3 regions of the Cupriavidus sp. FW305-3-2-15-C-LB2 genome follow, and region 3 is predicted to be linked to each of the others. Evidence: predicted binding sites of a transcription regulator. Region 3 holds the regulator's gene; each other region holds the start of a gene.
The links. The regulator FNR, encoded in region 3, switches genes on or off when oxygen is low (the NO sensors DNR and NnrR bind a similar motif). The targets are predictions, from matches to a motif close to TTGATNNNNATCAA.

Region 1 (6,130 bases), on a different contig from region 3:
AACTTGCGCGTGGGCGCCGCCAGTTGCCGGTCCAGTTCCGGCGCCAGGAACAAGGTGCGCAGCACCGCGGCGATATCGCCATCGGTGTACGTGAAGGTCTGCGCCATGCGCTCGACCAGCGCCGGCGGCGGGTTGTCGGCGATGAAATAGGCGGCCAGCTTGGCGCTGATAAAGCGCGCGGTGGCCGGCTCGCGCGCCAGGATCGACACCGCTCGCGCCACTTCGTCGAAGCCGGCCGGCTCGATGCGCTGGCCCAGCAGCGTCTTCGCACCGAAGTCATGGCGCGCGGGGTTGAATTCGAACAAACCCTCACTGCGGTACAGCCCCGCGCGCGCCGGCGGCAGCCGCGGCAGCGGCGTGCCGCGCAGGTTGACGCCCACGCCGGTCAGCACGCGCGCCAGCTCCTGCACGTCCTGCTGGGTGTAGCGGGAGCCGCTGGGGCCGCCCGATACGCCCATGGTATGCAGCTCCATCAGCTCGCGCGCGTAGTTCTCGTTGATGCGGTTGGCGCTGCTCTGGGCGTTGTCGAGGTAGACCAGCATGGCCGGCGCGGTCACGCTGGCCATCAGCAGGTCGCGGAAGCGGCCCAGCGCGTGCGGGCGGATGGCGCGCTCTTCGTAGTCGGCCAGCAGCAGCCGGACCTGGCCCTTGCCCGAGTAGACGTTGAAATGGTTCATCCAGAACCACGTCATTTGCTCGCGCAGCTGCGCCGGAGAATACAGCGCGCGCAGCAGGTGGCGCCGCGCGGCATCGGCCACGATCTCGCGGCCCTGCGCGTTCAGCGCCTGGCGGGCCTGCTGCTTGCTGTCGTCGTCGGGCAGCGCGTCGATGCGCTGGCGGGCGTCGCGTGCGGACTGGATCTGCGCGGCGGCATCGGCCTGCAGGTTGGGCAAGGCTGCGATGACGGCCGCCAGTTCGGGCGGATCGGCCAGCGGCAGCGTCAGTTGCTGGTCGAGGAAGCCCTTGCGGCCCAGCCGGCGCAGGTCGCCAAGGGTGGTCTGGTCAGCGCCGTAGGTGACAGTGTTGAGCCAGCGCAGGTCGGTGGCGGCGGTGCTGCCGCCAGCCTCGGCCGGCACCTGGGCGCAGGCGGCCAGGCACGCTGCCAGTGCCAGTGCCGCGGCGGCCCGCCAGGCGGCGAGCGCGCCCCGGCCGGATTGTCTCGAATGCTGCGCCGGATTCATGCCTTGCTCCTCGCCCTGTTCGATCAACATCACTATGTTACGTGGCAAGCGCACATTGGTTGACCCGGAGGCGCCGCCGGAGTGTTACCAGTGCTTTCAGCACGCCGATTGCCGGATTTGCCAAGACAGCGGCGCGCTGCCTGGCTAGCCTTGCGCTCTGTCCCTCCGATCCCGCCCCCGGCGGAAACGCCTGCTTGCATGTCGCGCCCCCTGTCCGCTGCCGCCTGGCTGCCCACCGTTGGCTTTGTCCTGATCTGGTCCACCGGCTTTATCGTCGGCAAGGCCATCGTGCCGCTGGCCGATACCAGCCTGTTCCTGCTGGGCCGCTTTGCCGTGGCGGCGCTAATGTTCGTGGCCTGGTCGCTGGCGGCGCGCGCGGCCTGGCCGCCGCTGCGCGAGGCGCCGCGCCACCTGCTGGCAGGCGCGCTGATGCAGGGCATCTACCTGTGCGCCGGCTACGGCGCCGTGGCCAGGGGCCTGCCGCCGACGATCATGGCCCTGCTAGGCGCGCTGCAGCCGCTGCTGACCGCGCTGCTTGCCATCCCCCTGCTGAAGGAGCTACCTTCCAGGCGGACGTGGCAGGGCCTGGCGCTGGGTGCGCTCGGCGTCGCGCTGGTGGTCGCCCCGGCGATGCAGGCCGGCATTCACCCGGCCGCGTCGGCCCTGTCGCCCTGGATCGTGCTGCTGGGCGTGCTGGCCATTGTCTCCATCACCATGGGAACCCTCTTGCAGAAACCCGCCATCGCCGCCTGTGACTTGCGCGCCAGTTCCGCCTGGCAGAACCTGGGCGCCATGCTGGTAGCCGCCGCGATGGTGGCGATCCAGGCCGCCGACGCGCCGCTGCACTGGCATGGTGGCGTGGCGCTGTGGGCCGGACTGGCATGGGCGGCGATCGGCCTGTCGGGCGCCGGCACCTGGCTGCTGGTCAGCCTGGTGCGGCGTGGCCAGGCCGCCAATGCCGCGGCGCTGATGTTCCTGGCGCCGCCGCTGGCCGCGCTGCAGGCCTGGCTGCTGTTCGGCGAACGGCTGGATGCGGTGCAGGCGCTGGGCATGGCGGTGGCCGGCGCGGGCGTCTGGCTGTGCCAGACCCCTGGCAGGTTGCGGCATGCCGAAGCCCGCTGAACCCCAAGCCTCGCCGCTGGTCGAGCATCGGCGCTACCGCCCGCAGCCTGATGGCCACCAGCACGGCTACCACCAGTTGCTGTTCGGTCTGGCCGGCGCCACCGAGCTGGAGATCGACGGCCACGTCTATCGCGTGGACGACCGCACCGGCCTGATCGTGCCGGCCGGCAGCCATCATGAATTCCTGGGCTTGGACGGCAACCTGCAGCTGGTGGCGGACTTCCCGGCGCGCTCGGTGGCACTGCCCGCGCGGCTGATGACGCGCCCGCGCACGTTCCCGCTGGACGGCGCCTTCGGCAGCCGCGTGCGCGCGCTGGCGGCATGGCGCGCCGCCGCAGCAGCACGCGGGCCGCAGACCGACTGGCACCTGGCGGCAACGCTGGCCGCGGCGCTGGCGGACTGCCTCGGCATGCCCGGCGACGAGCAGGTATTCCCGCTGATGGCCGTTGATGCCTACCTGCGCGCCAACCTGGCCGCGCCACTGCGCGTGGCGGAAGTCGCCGGGCATTTCGGCTGGAGCGTGCGGCGCTTCCAGACCCTGTTTGCCGAGGCCTTCGGCGATACCCCGCACCGCTACCAGACCCGGCTGCGGCTGGACCGCGCGCTGCAGCTGCTGACGCAATCCACGCTGCCGCTGGCCGAGATCGCGCTGGCGTCAGGCTACCCGGACCAGACCACCTTCACGCGCAGCTTCACGCGGCGCTTCGGGCAGCCGCCCGGGGCGTGGCGGGCGGCCGCACGCGGCTAGCCTGCCTGCGCGGTAGTCGATTCTGGCACCGGACTAACCGTGGTGACCCTCTCGCGTCGAGGCGAGTTAGAGGGCGGCGCAGGTTGAACGTGCGGCGTATAAGGCTTCCGCCCCTTGCGAGATCCGAGCGCTTAGCGCCGCATTGATCTGCGTCAGACTCAGATCATGCAGGGAAGCTATTGTGTCAATAGGGTCCCGCGAGTCCCGATATCGCATCGGACTCAACGGTCTGCTTGCCCAGTTTCCCAGGAGGGCGCCATGGCCACCCCACTAGCCACCTCGCTTCCAACTTCACCTTCCGCCGCGCTTTCCACCCCGGGCCCGACACCGCTTGCCGCCTGGCATACCGACCATATCCATTTCGCCTCAATGCTCGACCTGCTGGAAAAGCAGGTCAGCACCTTCCATCAGGGCGAGCAGCCCGACTACGGCCTGATGGCCACGATCATCCAATACCTGCGCAACTATGGCGATTGCGTGCACCACCCCCGTGAGGATGTTGCCTACGCGCTGCTCGTGGACCGGGATCCCGGCACGCGGATCATCATCAGCCGGTTACTGCAGGAACATCGCGTGATCGCCACAGTCGGCGCGGAATTGCTCGACCGCCTGCGTGAAGCCCAGAGCGAGGTGGTCACCTCGCGAGCGGCACTGGAAGCGGCCGCCGCCATGTACCTGGTGTACTACCGCAACCATCTGTCCACCGAGGAGAAACAGGTCATGCCGCGCGCCGCCCGGTTCCTGACCGAAGCGGACTGGGCGGAGGTCGCCGCCATCGATCCGGCCAGTGCCGATCCGCTATTCGGCGCCAATGTGGAGAGGCGCTTCGCGACTTTGCGCAAGCAGATCGACAGTGAAGCGAACGCGTCCATGCACTGAACGTCGGTCGCTTCGCGGCACTGCCGGGCCTCGGCTCAGAACTTATGCCTGCGGCGAGTGTCTTGGCCCTGGCAGAAACCGTCCCGGGCTTTTTAACGGCATCCGGCAACAGCAATGACGGACAGGTATTGCAGCCTATTTGCCGCTCTGGCGGCCCAGCAGCACCGTCTCGCCGGTCTCGCTCGAGTGCCGGCGCAGGGCGTCGTGGACCGAGGCGCCGGTGCCCTCAGCCCACCCTCAGCATCGCCATGACGATGGTTCTTCTATAGCAACCACTCCCCGATCATCCGCAGGATTTCCGCCTTCACGGCTGCAGGGTCCATGGAAGCCCGGTTCAGGCGGTGCACGGAGATACCGCGCAGCAGGCTCATCAGGATGAAGGCCGCGGATTTTGTGTCCACGTCCGCCCGGATCTGCCCAAGGGTCTTCGCCTCGTTGAGCTTGTACTCGACGTAGGCCATGTTCTTTTCGTTGTAGTCGTGGACAAAGCCATGCAGCGGCGAGTCGGCAACGGACGAGTCAAGCACGATGAAAAACATCGCGCGGATACTGTTGACCGCGTTTTCCGGCCGCTGGGTGTAGGCGTCCACCAGCGAATAGATGCCGTGAATGCCGCGGGTATCGCTGCCGTCCTTCTTGCGCTGGGCATTGAATTCACGCGAGAGCTGTTCCAGACATTCCTCCAGCAGCTTTTCCTTGGAGCCGAAGTGATTGTGCGCCAGGCCGCGGCTATAGCCCGCCTTGGTGCCGACTTCATTCATCGTCAGCCCGGCGAGGCCTTTTTCAGAAATCAGCTCGATTGCGGCCTGCACCATACGGCTGACAGACTCCTCACGCCGTTGCTCCTGGGTGCGACTGGTTTGCTGTTTCATAGGTAGTGAGCGATATGTCGCCTGCGGCGCGCCGACCGATGCATGGATCGGCCGGCTATGTCTCGAAGCAGTGGTAATGGTCCATGGCGCCGTTGTGGCTGCGTTGAACAGGATATGGGTCTGTTCACGCGGAGCTGCACGGCGCCCAAATTGTACCGAAGCGAACGGGCCACTTTTCAGAACTGCGTCGACACAAGGCCCTGCGTGCGCAGTTTCCGGCGCAGCAGTAAGGCCAGGCGCTCAACTCGGCCGGATATTGGCTTTTTCCGCCACACCCTTGAAGCGCAGGTATTCCGCACGCTGGAATTCCCCCAATTCGCCGAGCGCCTTCTTCAAAAAGGTACCCGCGCGCTTGGACTGGTATGCCTTTGCCGCCTCGGTCCCTTGCGCGGCGGAAATCGCTGCGGCAAGCTCCTTGAGCTTGTCCTGCGGGGTGCCGGCCTTCATCGAGAAGGACGACCACACGTAGGATTCAAAGTCCGCATAGCCCAGTTCCTTCATCGTCGGGACATTCGGCAACAGCTTGTCGCGCGCCCCGCCGGTAATCGCGAGCACGCGGAGCTTCTTGGCCTTTTCCATGGGGGCGATGCCGGTGATGTCGTTGAGGGCGATGTCCAGCCGGTTGCCGATCAGGTCCGTCACCATGGGCGCTCCGCCCTTGTACGGCACGGGCGTGGTCTTGATACCCGTTACCTGCGCCAGCCACTCGCCTACCAGGCGGTAGCCTTCGGAATAATTGCCGATCGAGATCGGGTTGCCCGTGGCCTTGTAGCGGGCCACCACATCCGCAATGCTGTTGTAGGGTGAATCGTTGCCGGCCACAAAAGCGGCGGCGGAGATCGCCAGGCCGTGCAGCGGCACCAGGTCCTTGAACGGGTCGTAGCCCAGGTCCTTCACCATCACCGGGTTCACCGCGATCAGCGAGTTGCTGCCCAGCAGGATGGTGTTGCCGTCCGCCTGCTCCGCCAGCACAGTGCGCACGGCGATGAGGCCGCTGGCCCCCGGCTTGTTCTCGACCACGATGGAGCGTCCCAGCGCCTTGCCGATCAGCTCCGCGTAAAAGCGCGCGCCCTCGTCCGAGCCGCTGCCCGCCGTGAAGGGCACGATGACGCGAATCGCCTTGCCCTGCGCCCGGGCGATGTAGGGGAAACCCAACGCTGCCGCGCCCGCCAGCAGCGTGGCGCCAAATTGTCTCCGTTGCATGGTGCTTGTCTCCTGTATATCGAAATGGTTTGGCCTTGGCCGGATTCAGTCTTCAAAGACCGGCAGCCGCCTTTCGGCCATGGCCTTCACGCCCTCGGCCATGTCCGGCCCCGCAAACTGGGTAG
Region 2 (6,130 bases), on a different contig from region 3:
TCGTGACGGTCTACTCCAGCGCTGACAGTATCGAGCGCGCGTTGCTCTCGGCCGATGCGGTCATCGGCGCGGTGCTGGTGCCTGGCGCCGAGGCGCCCAGGCTGGTCACGCGTGCGATGGTCGCGCGCATGAAAGCGGGTTCGGTGCTGGTGGATGTGGCGATAGACCAGGGAGGCTGCGCCGAGACATCGCGCCCGACCAGCCATACGGATCCGACCTATGTGGTGGACGGCGTGCTGCACTACTGCGTGACCAACATGCCGGCAGCGGTGGCGAGGACCTCCACCTTTGCCCTGAACAACGCCACGATCGGTCATGCGATGGCCCTTGCCGACAAGGGATGGTCCCGCGCGCTCTCAGACGACCCCTACCTGCGGGCCGGGCTGAATATCTGTCGCGGGAGTGTGACTTATGCGGCCGTCGCAAGCGCCCATGGCTACGCCCATGTACCCGCCGAGCAGGTGCTGACCTGAGCGCGGCCGCCAGTATCGGCCGACACGTTGCTGTCGGCCACCCCTGGTGCAGCAGCCCTGCCATGAGCCGAATCACAGCGGTGTGGCTGGCTTGGTTGACTGGCATCAACCCGCATGTCCTTGCGACCGCTAATTTGGGATGAACCACAGCCAAAGCCGAGGTCGCCATGTACCGCCGCATTCTCCTAGCCCTCGATGGCAGCCGTTCATCCTTGAATGCCCTGGAGCAGGCCGTGTCGATGGCGCTGACCACCGACGCCGAGGTCAGCGCCATGTTCGTCGTCGACGACAGCGACCTGTTCTTCGAGGTCAGCCCGGGTGACCGGCACTGGCTGATGGCCGACATCATTGCCTATGGCAAGCAGGTGCTGGCTCGTGCCGGCGAGCGCTTCAGTGCCGCCGGCGTGCGCTGGAGCAGCAGGTTGGCCGAGACGCCCGGCACCCCTGCGAAGATTGCCGAGGCGATCATCGCGGAAGCGGACCACTGGAGCGCGGACCTGATCGTCATGGGCACACACGGCCATCGCGGCGTGCGGCGCATGGTGCTGGGCTCGGTCTCGGAGCACGTGGTCAGCAAGACGGTTCGCCCCGTGCTGCTCGTTCGGCAGCAGTCGCGCGGCGATACGCCCTGACCGTTCGGTTCCGGCCTGCGAAAACCCCAATAATTCTTCCGGAGTGACGCAAATGCAGGTTTCAAGAAGCCTAGGCCTCGGCCTGTCGTCGCTGGCGATTGCCGTTGCGGCGGCGGGTTGCGCCACTCGCGCCGCGCCCGCTGGCGTGCAGATCATGGAGCAGCACGGCGTTTCCTACGTATCGGGTGGAGACGATGAGGCGGGCATGCAAAGCATGCTGGCCATCGCCGCGCGTTTCAATGTACGGCTGACGATGGTGGATGCCGGGCGCGGGAAGCCGCTGGGCGGTGCCACGGTGGTCGTGGCCAGCCAGGAGGGCCGCCCGGTGCTGCACACTACGGCTAGCGGGCCGCTGTTCTATATGCGACTCAGGCCGGGTGCCTATCGGCTCGCGGTCGGCTACCAGGGGCGGGACCAGATGCGCGACATCGTCGTCGCTGGCGAGCCGCTCGAGGTGACGTTCCGGCTGCCGGTCAATACGCTCGAGGACGACTGGCTGCTCTGCGCCACGACACCCTGTCCGCGTCGCTGAGCCTGCCGCTCGGACGTGTCGCCGCGGGCACGACACCGCGCAAGCAAGTTCGCGGCGGTTCAGGGACGATCCCGCGAAAGAGAAGCGACGGAACTGGAAGGGGAAGAAGAAGCGCTCAGGCTTCGTTCGGGGACAAGCAGGCGAGCCGCTCGGCGTGGGCAGGCCTGAATCCGCGAGCCGCAACCCCTGCGCGAAGACTGCCGATGCGCGCGCGACCAGCGGCGGTTGGAGCGCGGTACCGCGGCTTTGACACGTATCAACAGCAGTTGCGCCGGTTGCCCTACGCTGCATTTAACCAGTCCAGACCCGAGTCGCCACAGGCTCCCATCGCCGGAGAAACCGCTATGTACCAGCGCATCCTTGTCGCCATGGACGGCGGCGCCGCATCGGAACTTGCCCTGGAACAGGCCATGATCATCGCGCGCGCCGCCAACGCCGAAGTGGAGGTGGTCCATGTGGTCGATGACCGCAGCCCGTTTCTGGATGCCAGCAATCTGGATCCGGTGAGATTGATAGAGGACCTCACGACGGCGGGGCAAAGCGTTCTCGCTGCCGCCTCCGGCCGGCTTGCCGCAGCGGGTATTCGCCACGTAACGCGGCTGCTCGGTAAGCCTATGGTCGAGGGCGACGTTGCTGCCACGATCGCTGCCGAAGCCAATGGCTGGGGCGCTGATCTGGTTGTGATGGGTACGCACGGCCGCCGGGGAGTGCGGCGACTCGTCATGGGCAGCGTCGCGCGAAGCGTGATCAACCTGGCCGTCGCGCCCGTCCTGCTTCTCCGCGCCGAGGAAGCGTAAGCAGGCGAACAGATTTTGGAGGGCATTACGCCAGAAAGCTATGCATACGATCGACTTTTCCGGCGAGACGCCGGATTACTGCCCGACCGGGCCAAGCCTGCGGTGTGCCGTGAAGGTGGATGGCACACCGGCGACCTATGAGATCACTGCCGAGGCGCTTGAGGATCATTTCGGCGCACGCTCGTACCGCAGTGAAGATTTGCTGCCGGCATTCATGAGCAACCGCCAGGACATTGAACGCGTCGCGGGAGCGCTGTTCGAGATGACAGGTGCGCGGCACATCGTGCTGCACAGCGGCCATTTTCGCTTCGCGGTGTGAGGCGCACGTCCTGGCCGGCGGCAGCCGCCACCGGGCGGTGCGCGTCCTTACAAGGAGCTACCCATGAAGAATCGCTTGCAGTCATGCACACCGGAGAAACGGCCAGGATGGCGCAGGCTTGCCGCCTGCGCGTTGGTGCCGCTATGCACAGCGTGTACCGCCGTACCGGACCTGCTGCGGCCGCCGAAGCCACGCACCGCCGCGCTGGCGGCAGGCAGCCTGGGCCAACTCGTACCTGGTGCCAGCGGTATTGCCTGTAGCGCGGACACGAAGACGGCTTGATGCACGACAAATCCGGGGCGGGGTGGCGATATAGATTCAAGAAAAGCTCCGTCCGGGGCTGCCTGATGGAGTCAATCCATGGACTACGCAACGATCCTGGTTCATCTCGATGCCGGCCGCCGCGTGTACGACCGGCTGCACCTCGCCACCCGGCTGGCGCTGGAGTTTCATTCCACGCTGGTTGGCCTGCTAGCCGTCGGCAAGCCGGATCCCACCGCCGTGCGCTACCTGGTGGACGGTGACCGCAATCTTGCCTCTTACACCGAATGGCGGCATCAGGTCGGCGAGCGGGCCCGTCACGCCCTGATGGGCGCAACGGACGAGGTAACCGTCATTACGGAATGGCGGGCGCCGGACTGGGCCACGGCGGCAACGGTCCAGGCAGAGGCGCATCGGGCGGATCTTGTCATCCTCGGACAGCACGATCCCACTGATGAAGCCGCCTACGCCGAGCCCGGCTTTGTTGAATCCATTGTGCTGGGATGCGGGCGGCCGGTGCTGGTGGTTCCGTATGCGGGCCGGTTCCCGAGCGTTGGCAAGAACATCATGGTGGCGTGGAACGGCAGCCGCGAGTCGGCGCGGGCCATCCGCGATGCGCTTCCGCTCCTGCAGCGCGCGGGCACTGTGGAGGTGGTCTCGTGGACACCGTCTGGGGTTCTGAAGGGGACGTGGGTTTCGCCGCCTCAGCATGCCGTGGACTGGCTGGGTCGGCATGGCGTGGCGGTGCAGCTTTGCACGCTTGGAGCGGAAGACGGCGAAGACGTCGGCCAGATGTTACTCTCACACGCCGCGGACCGAAATGCTGACCTGATCGTCATGGGGGCCTACGGGCACAGCCGGGTGCACGAGCTGGTCCTTGGCGGTGTCACCCGCACGTTGCTTGAGTCGATGACAGTGCCGGTCCTGATGTCGCACTGATATTGCCGCAGCGCCTCGGCGATGCGATGAAGTGAGGTGCGGTGCGGTTCGGCTGCTGCCAGGGAGCGGGATGTGGGACACCGAACACTCCACCAGCTTGCGCGGGGTTTCTGGAATGAGTTCCTTAGGCGTCGGCCGGCATTTCCCGTGTCCGACGGCATGTTTCCATTCGATCCGGCTACCCGAAAGTTTGCCCGCTCGCAAGGTTGCCAGGCGCAGCACAGTGAACAAGAGGCTAGGGTTCCAGCACGTAGGTACCAGGAGCGTCCGCGAGCCCCTGGCCCGGCGCCTGTCGCGTGCAGCGCGCTGTCGAGTGGGCCACTAGCCAGTCATGCCACGCCGGCCACCAGGAACCGTCGCGGTACACAGCCACGTTGAGGAATTGCTCCGGGCTCAGGTAGGGCGCGGCGGGCAATCGCGTATGCACATGGTAGCGCCGGCCCGGGTGGCCCGGCTCGGACACGATGCCTGCGTTGTGGCCGCCCGAGGTCAGCAAGAAGGTCAGTTCAGCCTTGGTCAGTAAGTGCAGCTTGTACACGGAGCGCCAGGGCGAGACGTGGTCGTGTTCGGTGCCAACCACGAAAAGCGGGAGGTCGAGGTCCGACAGGGCGACGGGCTGTCCGCCCACGCACAGCTTGCCGGTGGCCAGCTCATTGCCCAGGAACAGCTTGTGCAGGCATTCCGAATGCAGGCGGTAAGGCAAGCGGGTGGTGTCGCGGTTCCAGGAGACCAGATCGTTGGCGCGCAAACGTTGGCCGAGCAAATACTCGCTCATTACGCGCGACCAGATCAGGTCCTGGGCGTTCAGCATCTGAAAGGCAGACTTCATCTGAGGCCCGTCCAGATATCCCTGACTCCACATGAGGGCGTCGAGCGTGGCGAGCGAGCTCTTGTCGATGAACAGGCCCAGTTCGCCCGGATCATGGAAATCGGTCTCTGCCGCAAAGAGCGTCATGCTGGCCAGTGGCCCGCCGGCGGCGTCGCGGGCCAGCATGGCGGCACCCGTGGCAAGCAGGGTGCCGCCCAGGCAATACCCGGCGGCGTGGACGTGCGCGCCGTCGCAGCGCGCGTGCACGGTGTTGAGCGCGGTCAGAAGCCCGGCCTCCAGATAGGTGTCAAGCCCGAAGTCGCGGGCCGAGGCGTCCGGGTTCTTCCATGAAATCATGAACACGGTATGGCCGCTCTCGACCAGGTAGCGCACCAGCGAATCCTCGGGCTTCAGGTCGAGGATGTAGTACCGCATGATCCAGGACGGCACGATCAGCACCGGCTCGCGCCAGACTGTATTGGCGCCAAGGGCGGGCGCATATTCGATCAGTTCAATTAGTGCGTTGCGGAACACCACCTTGCCAGGCGTGCGCGCCACGTCGCGCCCGGGTAGAAATTCCAGCGCGGGGCGCCCCGCAGGCAGTCCAGGCACCTTTGACAACAGCTCACTGGCGTCCTGCAGCCAGTGATGGGCGCCTTGCAGGAAGTTGGCGCCGAAGGTGCTCGAGGCGGTCCTGGCAATGGTCGGATTCATCCACCAAACATTGCCGGGCGCGAGCAGGTCAAGCCATTGCCGGGCGCAGAAGGCGACGATGTGCTGGTGATGACGCGACAGGCCGTCAATATCCTGCGTCAGCGACTCCCAGAAGGCTTCGTTGCGCATGAACGCATCGCGCCAGCAGCGATAAGGCCAGTCCTGCCAGCCGGCATCGGCAAAGCGCTGATCGCTGAGGTCAACGGACGGCGGCTCGGCCGCGGTCGGCAACAGCCGTGGCCAGTCCTCGATGCTGTGCTGCAGCCACACCTGCCATGCCTGCACAATCTTTGCCGGGGAGATGCCGAGCTGCAGCGCCCAGTCGAGTCCGGCCAGACTTGCCGAGATCACCGACAGGCCCCCGGTGGCACGGGCCAGGCCGGCGCGGATCTGCTTGTCCATCCAGACTTGCGCCGGTATGGCGGCCTGCGGCGCGCATTCCGGCATGGCCGACAGGCTGGGCGGTGACGTCCTGTCGTCGATCCTCATTGCAGGTGTTGCCCGCCGTTGATGGCAAAATTCGCGCCAGTGACGAAGGCCCCGTCGTCGCTGCACAGGTAAGAGATCAGCGCCGCGACCTCGGCCGGCTTGCCTAGCCGGCCGACCGGGATAGTCGGCAACACGTCCCGCTCGAGGATCTCGGCGGGCATGTCCG
Region 3 (6,130 bases):
GACGGTGTCTTCGTTGTCGTACTGCTCAGAGATCACGAAGCGGAACAGGTCTTCGCTGCTCGCCGTGGTCTTGTCCCCGCCGCCCTGGCCCTTGCGGGGCGCCTGCGGCTTGCCGCCATCCTTGCGGCGGCCCTGCTGCCGCGCACCGGTACCCTGCGCCTCGCCCGGCGCTGCCGCCTTGCCTGAGCGCTGGACCGGCTTGCGCTTGCGGCCGGGCTGCTCAGGCTTGTCGGTGCCTTCGGCCCTGGCCGCACGGTCGACCTTTTCTGCCTTGCTGGTGCCCTGGCCGCCCTGGCTACCCTGGCCACCCTCGCCCTGCCCCGTCTTGCGCTTGCCGCGGCCACGCTGGCCACCGCGCGCACCGCCCGCCGCCTGTGCGGCGCCCGCTTCACCGGCATCGGCCTGGCCGCCGGCGCCTTCGGCGCCCTCGCCGCGGTCCTGTGCCTGGCGGCGCGATGCGACCAGGTTCCTCAGCCCGCGGCGCAGCCCCTTGCGGCGGGGCGCGGCTTCGCTGCCCGATCCGGGTTCTGCGGCGCCGGTGTCGGAGGGTGCGCCCGCATTGCGGGTGTCTTGCTCAACGGAATCAGACAAGATATTCACTATCGGATGTTGCATGTTGTTCAGTTCGGCACGCGCTCGTCGTGCTCGCTCGGGTGCGGCGGGGTGCCGTTGTCCGGCAAATCGCCCCGCGCCCCGTCCGGATTGGGTGCGGCTGGTTCGGTGGAAGCGGCCTCGGCGGCATCGTCGGCTGCAGCTTGCAGCGGTTGCGCGTCAAAGCCATTGGCGCCTTGGTCGACCGGGCCGGTCGTCTCGGCTTCGTTTGCGACGGATGCTTCAGCCACATCCGCCGCATGCGCGGCGGGGTTGGCAAAAGCCTCTTCGTCGGCGCTGGCCGCCTTGTTTGCAGCCAGGTCTTCAAAATTGATGGCCTGCTGTTCCAGCAGGGTTGCCTGCGCCTGCGCCTGGGCATCTTCCAGCGGCGGCAGCTCATCCAGCGTACGCAGGCCAAGATCGTCCAGGAACGCCTTGGTGGTCGCATACAGCGCCGGCCTGCCCGGCACGTCGCGGTGTCCGATCACCTCGATCCAGCTGCGGTCCTCAAGCTTCTTGATGACTTCCGTGCTGACCGTCACGCCGCGGATTTCCTCGATATCGCCGCGGGTCACCGGCTGCCGGTAGGCAATGATCGCCAGTGTTTCCATCACCGCGCGCGAATATTTTGGCGGCTTTTCTGGATTCAGCCGATCCAGGTATTCACGCATTTCCGGCCGGCTCTGGAAGCGCCAGCCGCTGGCCAGGGCCACCAGTTCCACGCCGCGCGGCCGCCAGTCCTGGCGCAGTTCATCAAGCAGCACGCGGATGGTGTCTGCGCCGACGTCGTCGTCAAACAGCCGCCGCAGATCATTGACGCGCAACGGTTCCTGCGCGCAGATCAGCGCCGTCTCGAGGACGATCTTCGCCTCTTGGGTATTCATGTTGATGGTGTGCAGCCTGTCTTTGCACCTGCTCCCGGACGGATCCGGGGCACCGGAGATTTTGGATACAGCGGTGCGAAAGCCACCGCCATCTCATTGCGCAGCTAGCCGGATACCTGCTGCATCCAAGCCGTGCACTTCCCTATCTTTGCATCGAGTTGCCGGGCGTTCCGGCAGGAGATCGTTCGCATGCGGTTATGGGCCAGCCAGCGAACCTCTTGCGTAGCGCGTCCGCACATACCGGACGTCGCTGTCAGCGAACTGAAGGCCTCGGACGCAAGAAAAACGGGTATCGGGAGCAAGGCCGGCATCGCCAACACCGCAGTGCCAGCCGGACTTTTGAACCAGATCTTTTGAACCGGATGGACTGTGGGGACGGGACGGGCATCGAAAACCTTCCGCTTCCCCTGCCCTGAACTCACCTTCTGGTATGAAGGCCGCCTGGCGCTGCTCGCCCGCTGCTTACCGCGGCTCACAAGACACCGCGCGATACCGCAATGTTGGCGATTGTATGGCATTCCCGCCCCCGCCTGCAACCATCATCCGTTGCCCGCGCAGCGCCGGCGCCTCAGAACACCAGGCAGAATCCATGCTCGGCCAGCGAATGTGGCAACAGCACCGCTCGCGCAATGCCAAGGCCGCCGAACGCCATTACCGCCAGGCCGGCCCCCAGGCGCACGCCGGGACGTCGCGACAGCGTACGCAAATAGCCTGACAGGCCGGAGAGCACCAGCAGGTTAGGCAGTGTGCCGAGCCCGAACACGCCCATCACGAGTGCGCCGGACGCCGCATTGCCCGCCAGCAGCGCGAGCGTGAGCGCCCCATAGACCATGCCGCACGGCACCAGCCCCCACGCCAGGCCCACGCCGTATCGCCGCGCCAGGCCGCCGCGTGCGCGCACAAAGGACGGCATGCCGCGTGCCACGCCACCCAGCCGGCGCGCCACCGCTGCGCTGGCACGCGACGCCAGCCGCTCCAGCCAGTCGACGGTAAACGTGTTGCCGCGCAGCAACCGCCAGCCCGACCACAGCAGCATGACGCTGCCCGCGCCGAACAGCCAGCGCTGCACCGGCAGATAGTCCTGTTTCCACGCCGAAGCACCGACCGCGCCTAGCGCGGCCCCAAGCAGCATATAGGTCGAGATCCGGCCCAGGTGCATTATCAGCAACTCGCCGAGCCAGGCGGCACGGCTGGGCACCAGACTGATCGTCGCCGCCGCGCCGTGACGCTGCTCCACGGCCAGCGCCACGCCGCCGCACATGGCGGCGCAGTGGACCCCGCCCAGCAAAGCCAGCAGAAAAACGCTGATCAGTACGCCAAGTGTCAATTCTCACTCCCTACCACATCACATCGCACGGTAAAATGCCGTTATCGCGCCCTCGCTGCCATTTCTAGCAGGTTCCAATTGCTCACCTCCATTCCCATTACCGAGATGTCACCACGCTGCTCCACCTGTGCGATGGGGCAGCTGTGCCTTCCGGTCGGCATGTCGCAGCAAGACCTCGCCAAGATGGACACGCTGGTTCAGGAACGCATCCGTGTGCACAAGGGTGAAACCCTGTATCGCATGGGCGATCCACTCACCGCGGTCTATGCCGTGCGCTTTGGCACGCTCAAGACCCACGTCACCACTGAAGACGGCCGCTCGCAGATTACCGGCTTCCACCTGCCCGGCGAAATTGTCGGTCTCGACGGGCTGGGCGAGATGCAGCATGCCTCCGATGCCGCCGCGCTGGAGGACACCGAAGTCTGCGTGGTCCGCATGAGCGAGTTGCAGTCCCTGTCGGCAGACCTGCCGTCGCTGCAGCAGCAGTTCCTGCGCCTGATGGGCAAGGAAATCACGCATGACCAACTGATGCTGGTCACGCTGGGCTCGATGCGCGCCGAGGAACGGCTTGCCGCCTTCCTGATCAACCTCTCTGAGCGCCTGTCGGCACGCGGCTATTCGGCGTCCGAGTTCGTGATGCGCATGAGCCGCGAAGAGATCGGCAGCTACCTGGGCCTGAAGCTCGAAACCGTCAGCCGCCTGTTCTCCCGCTTTGCCGAAGCCGGCCTGATCCAGATTCGCCAGCGCCACGTCAAGCTCGTGGACATCGACGGCATCAAGCAGCTCTACAGCCGCTCCTGCTAAGCGGCCAAGGCGCTGCCAGGTACCGCATGCGGACATGGCAGCGCAGACCTCACACCGATCCGCTTATTCCAGTTCGTCGGTATCGCTGAGCCGCGACGGCATGGTGTAGAGCGTCAGTCCGCTGGACAACGCGCAGAACACCCAGGCCATCAGGAAACCAACGGTGTAGACCGATTCGCGGGACGCTTCGATCGGCTGGCCGAAGAAGTTCAGGTCACCGGGATCCACCACCGAAAACACCGTCGCGGTCGCGAACCCGGCCATCAGGAACGCCGGCCAGAGTACCCACATCAGCCAGCGCAACCTCATGGCTGCCTCACAGCGGCAGCCTTGGGCGGCGCGGCGTCGGCCTTCTCGACCACCAGGCCATGGCGCGTTGCACCCTGCACCGGCATGTCCGGATGCGTGGATGCCAGCCAGATCGTCACGCCACACGCCACCATCGCCACCAGCGGGCCGCTCATCAACAGCCACGGCCACGGCTCCTTCCACCACGGATTGCCTTGCTGACTCATCTTGCCCCCTTCATCTTGACGACCTAGCTTCACAAATCGCGCGGCACGATGAAACTGGTGGATTGCCGGATTTCGGCATGCCCCCGCTCCGTGCCTTCGCTCGTCACCGTCACGTTGATCTTGTGCGTGCCCTGCGCCGCGGCCTCGATCGGCACGCGGATCCGGATCGGCAGCAACCGGTTGGACGTCGGCGCCAGCGATTCGGCCTGCTTGTCGTATTCCACGGTCAGGTTCTTCAGTTCGTCGCTGTCGGCGCGCACGCTGATCTGCATCGGCGCTTCGGTGGTGTTGATCAGCTGCAGGCGATAGACATTCTCGATCCAGCGGCCTTCCACTTCACGGCCGAGCGCACCACGGTCGCGGATGATGTCGACCTTCAGCGGCGTGCGCAGCGCGATCGAAGCCATGAACCCGGCCAGCAACGCCACCCAGATCACGGAATAAATGACCACGCGCGGGCGCAGCAGGCGCTTGCGTGATGCCGCCGCGGACAAGCCCTTGCGCATCGCGTTTTCCGAGGTGTACCGGATCAGGCCGCGCGGATATTCCATCTTGTCCATGACCTGGTCGCAGGCGTCGATGCAGGCGCCGCAGCCGATGCACTCGTACTGCAGGCCGTCGCGGATATCGATGCCCGTCGGGCACACCTGCACGCAGATGCTGCAGTTGACGCAGTCGCCAAGCCCCGCCTTGTGGTGGTCGGTCTTGCGCGACCGGCTTCCGCGCGGCTCGCCGCGGCCGACGTCGTAGGTCACGACATAGGTATCGCGATCCACCATCACGCTCTGGAAACGCGCATACGGGCACATGTACTTGCACACCTGCTCGCGCATGAAGCCCGCATTGCCCCAGGTGGCGAACGCGTAGAACAGCATCCAGAACGACTGCCACGGCCCCAGCGACAGGCTGAGCACCTCGCCGCCCAGTTCGCGGATCGGTGCGAAATAGCCGATGAAGGTAAAGCCGGTCCAGAGCGCAATCAGCACCCACAGGAAGTGCTTGGTCGCCTTGAGACGGAACTTGCGCAGGCTCCACGGATCGCCATCGAGCCGGATGCGGGCGATGCGGTCGCCTTCGACCCGCCGCTCGATCCACATGAAGATCTCGGTGTAGACCGTCTGCGGACAGGCATAGCCGCAGAACAGCCGCCCCGCGATCGCCGTGAACAGGAACAGCGCCAGCGCCGAGATGACCAGCAGCACCGCCAGGTAGATGACGTCCTGCGGCCACAGCACCAGCCCGAAGATGTAGAACTTGCGCTCGCCAAGGTCAAACAGCACGGCCTGGCGGCCATTCCATTGGAGCCAGGGCGTGCCGTAGTAGATCAGCTGGGTCAGGATCACCAGCCAGACCCGCCAGCTGGAGAATGCGCCCGTCACCGAGCGCGGGTAGATCTTGCGGCGGACCTCGTAGAGCGTTTCGTCAGAGGTCTCGCCCGGCGCAGCGGCCGACCGTTGCAGGTCCCACGTTTGCTGGGGGGCCGCCCGGGCCATTTCTTCGGTCCCGGGTGCGTTCATGGGCATGCTCTCCCGCGAGCTGCCAGCGCCCGCTCACATGAGTCGTCGGTCATTGCCCGGCTCCGCCCCCAGTATTGGACAGACCCCAGACATAGGCCGTCAGCATCCGGATGCGTTCAGGCGTCAGGATCTCCTCATGCGCAGGCATGTGGTTGTTATGGCCCTTCAGGATTGCGTCGACGATACTGCCTTCCGAGCTGCCATACAGCCAGACGTTGTCCGCCAGGTTGGGCGCGCCGAGCGCCTGGTTGCCCTTGCCGCCGGCGCCGTGGCATGCCACGCAGGTCGTCTTGAAGGCGCCCTCGCCACGCGACGCACGGATCGGGTCCGACGACAGGCCCGACAGCGAGCGCACGTATTGCGCCACGTCGCCCGCCTGCTTGGCGTCGATGGCCGCGGCAAACGGCGGCATCACGCCATTGCGGCCCTTGGTGATGGTCTGCTGGATGATGTCGGGTTCGCCACCATAGAGCCAGTCGCTGTCTGTCAGGT

Region 1: AC3WRR_RS18785 (hemerythrin domain-containing protein) is a predicted target of FNR. The motif match lies at 3,194-3,207, and genes of this name have one in related genera.
Region 2: AC3WRR_RS16080 (universal stress protein) is a predicted target of FNR. The motif match lies at 3,032-3,045, and genes of this name have one in related genera.

What each region holds. Positions count from the first base shown of each region.
Region 1 covers NZ_JBYSZW010000025.1:1,750-7,879, forward strand. Annotated here, with positions in the region: gene AC3WRR_RS18770 (DUF1800 domain-containing protein) at 1-1,181, opposite strand, end outside; gene AC3WRR_RS18775 (DMT family transporter) at 1,380-2,303, shown strand; gene AC3WRR_RS18780 (AraC family transcriptional regulator) at 2,287-3,051, shown strand; gene AC3WRR_RS18785 (hemerythrin domain-containing protein) at 3,310-3,930, shown strand; gene AC3WRR_RS18790 (TetR/AcrR family transcriptional regulator) at 4,194-4,802, opposite strand; gene AC3WRR_RS18795 (tripartite tricarboxylate transporter substrate binding protein) at 5,043-6,005, opposite strand; gene AC3WRR_RS18800 (enoyl-CoA hydratase/isomerase family protein) at 6,051-6,130, opposite strand, start outside.
Region 2 covers NZ_JBYSZW010000019.1:82,297-88,426, forward strand. Annotated here, with positions in the region: gene ald (alanine dehydrogenase) at 1-473, shown strand, start outside; gene AC3WRR_RS16060 (universal stress protein) at 641-1,105, shown strand; gene AC3WRR_RS16065 (carboxypeptidase-like regulatory domain-containing protein) at 1,158-1,637, shown strand; gene AC3WRR_RS16070 (universal stress protein) at 1,982-2,434, shown strand; gene AC3WRR_RS16075 (DUF1488 family protein) at 2,475-2,753, shown strand; gene AC3WRR_RS16080 (universal stress protein) at 3,114-3,953, shown strand; gene AC3WRR_RS16085 (PHA/PHB synthase family protein) at 4,189-5,964, opposite strand; gene phbB (acetoacetyl-CoA reductase) at 5,961-6,130, opposite strand, start outside.
Region 3 covers NZ_JBYSZW010000059.1:9,816-15,945, forward strand. Annotated here, with positions in the region: gene rluB (23S rRNA pseudouridine(2605) synthase RluB) at 1-615, opposite strand, end outside; gene scpB (SMC-Scp complex subunit ScpB) at 621-1,475, opposite strand; gene AC3WRR_RS30445 (sulfite exporter TauE/SafE family protein) at 2,044-2,802, opposite strand; gene fnr (fumarate/nitrate reduction transcriptional regulator Fnr) at 2,881-3,606, shown strand; gene AC3WRR_RS30455 (hypothetical protein) at 3,670-3,915, opposite strand; gene AC3WRR_RS30460 (membrane protein) at 3,912-4,121, opposite strand; gene ccoG (cytochrome c oxidase accessory protein CcoG) at 4,151-5,638, opposite strand; gene ccoP (cytochrome-c oxidase, cbb3-type subunit III) at 5,688-6,130, opposite strand, start outside.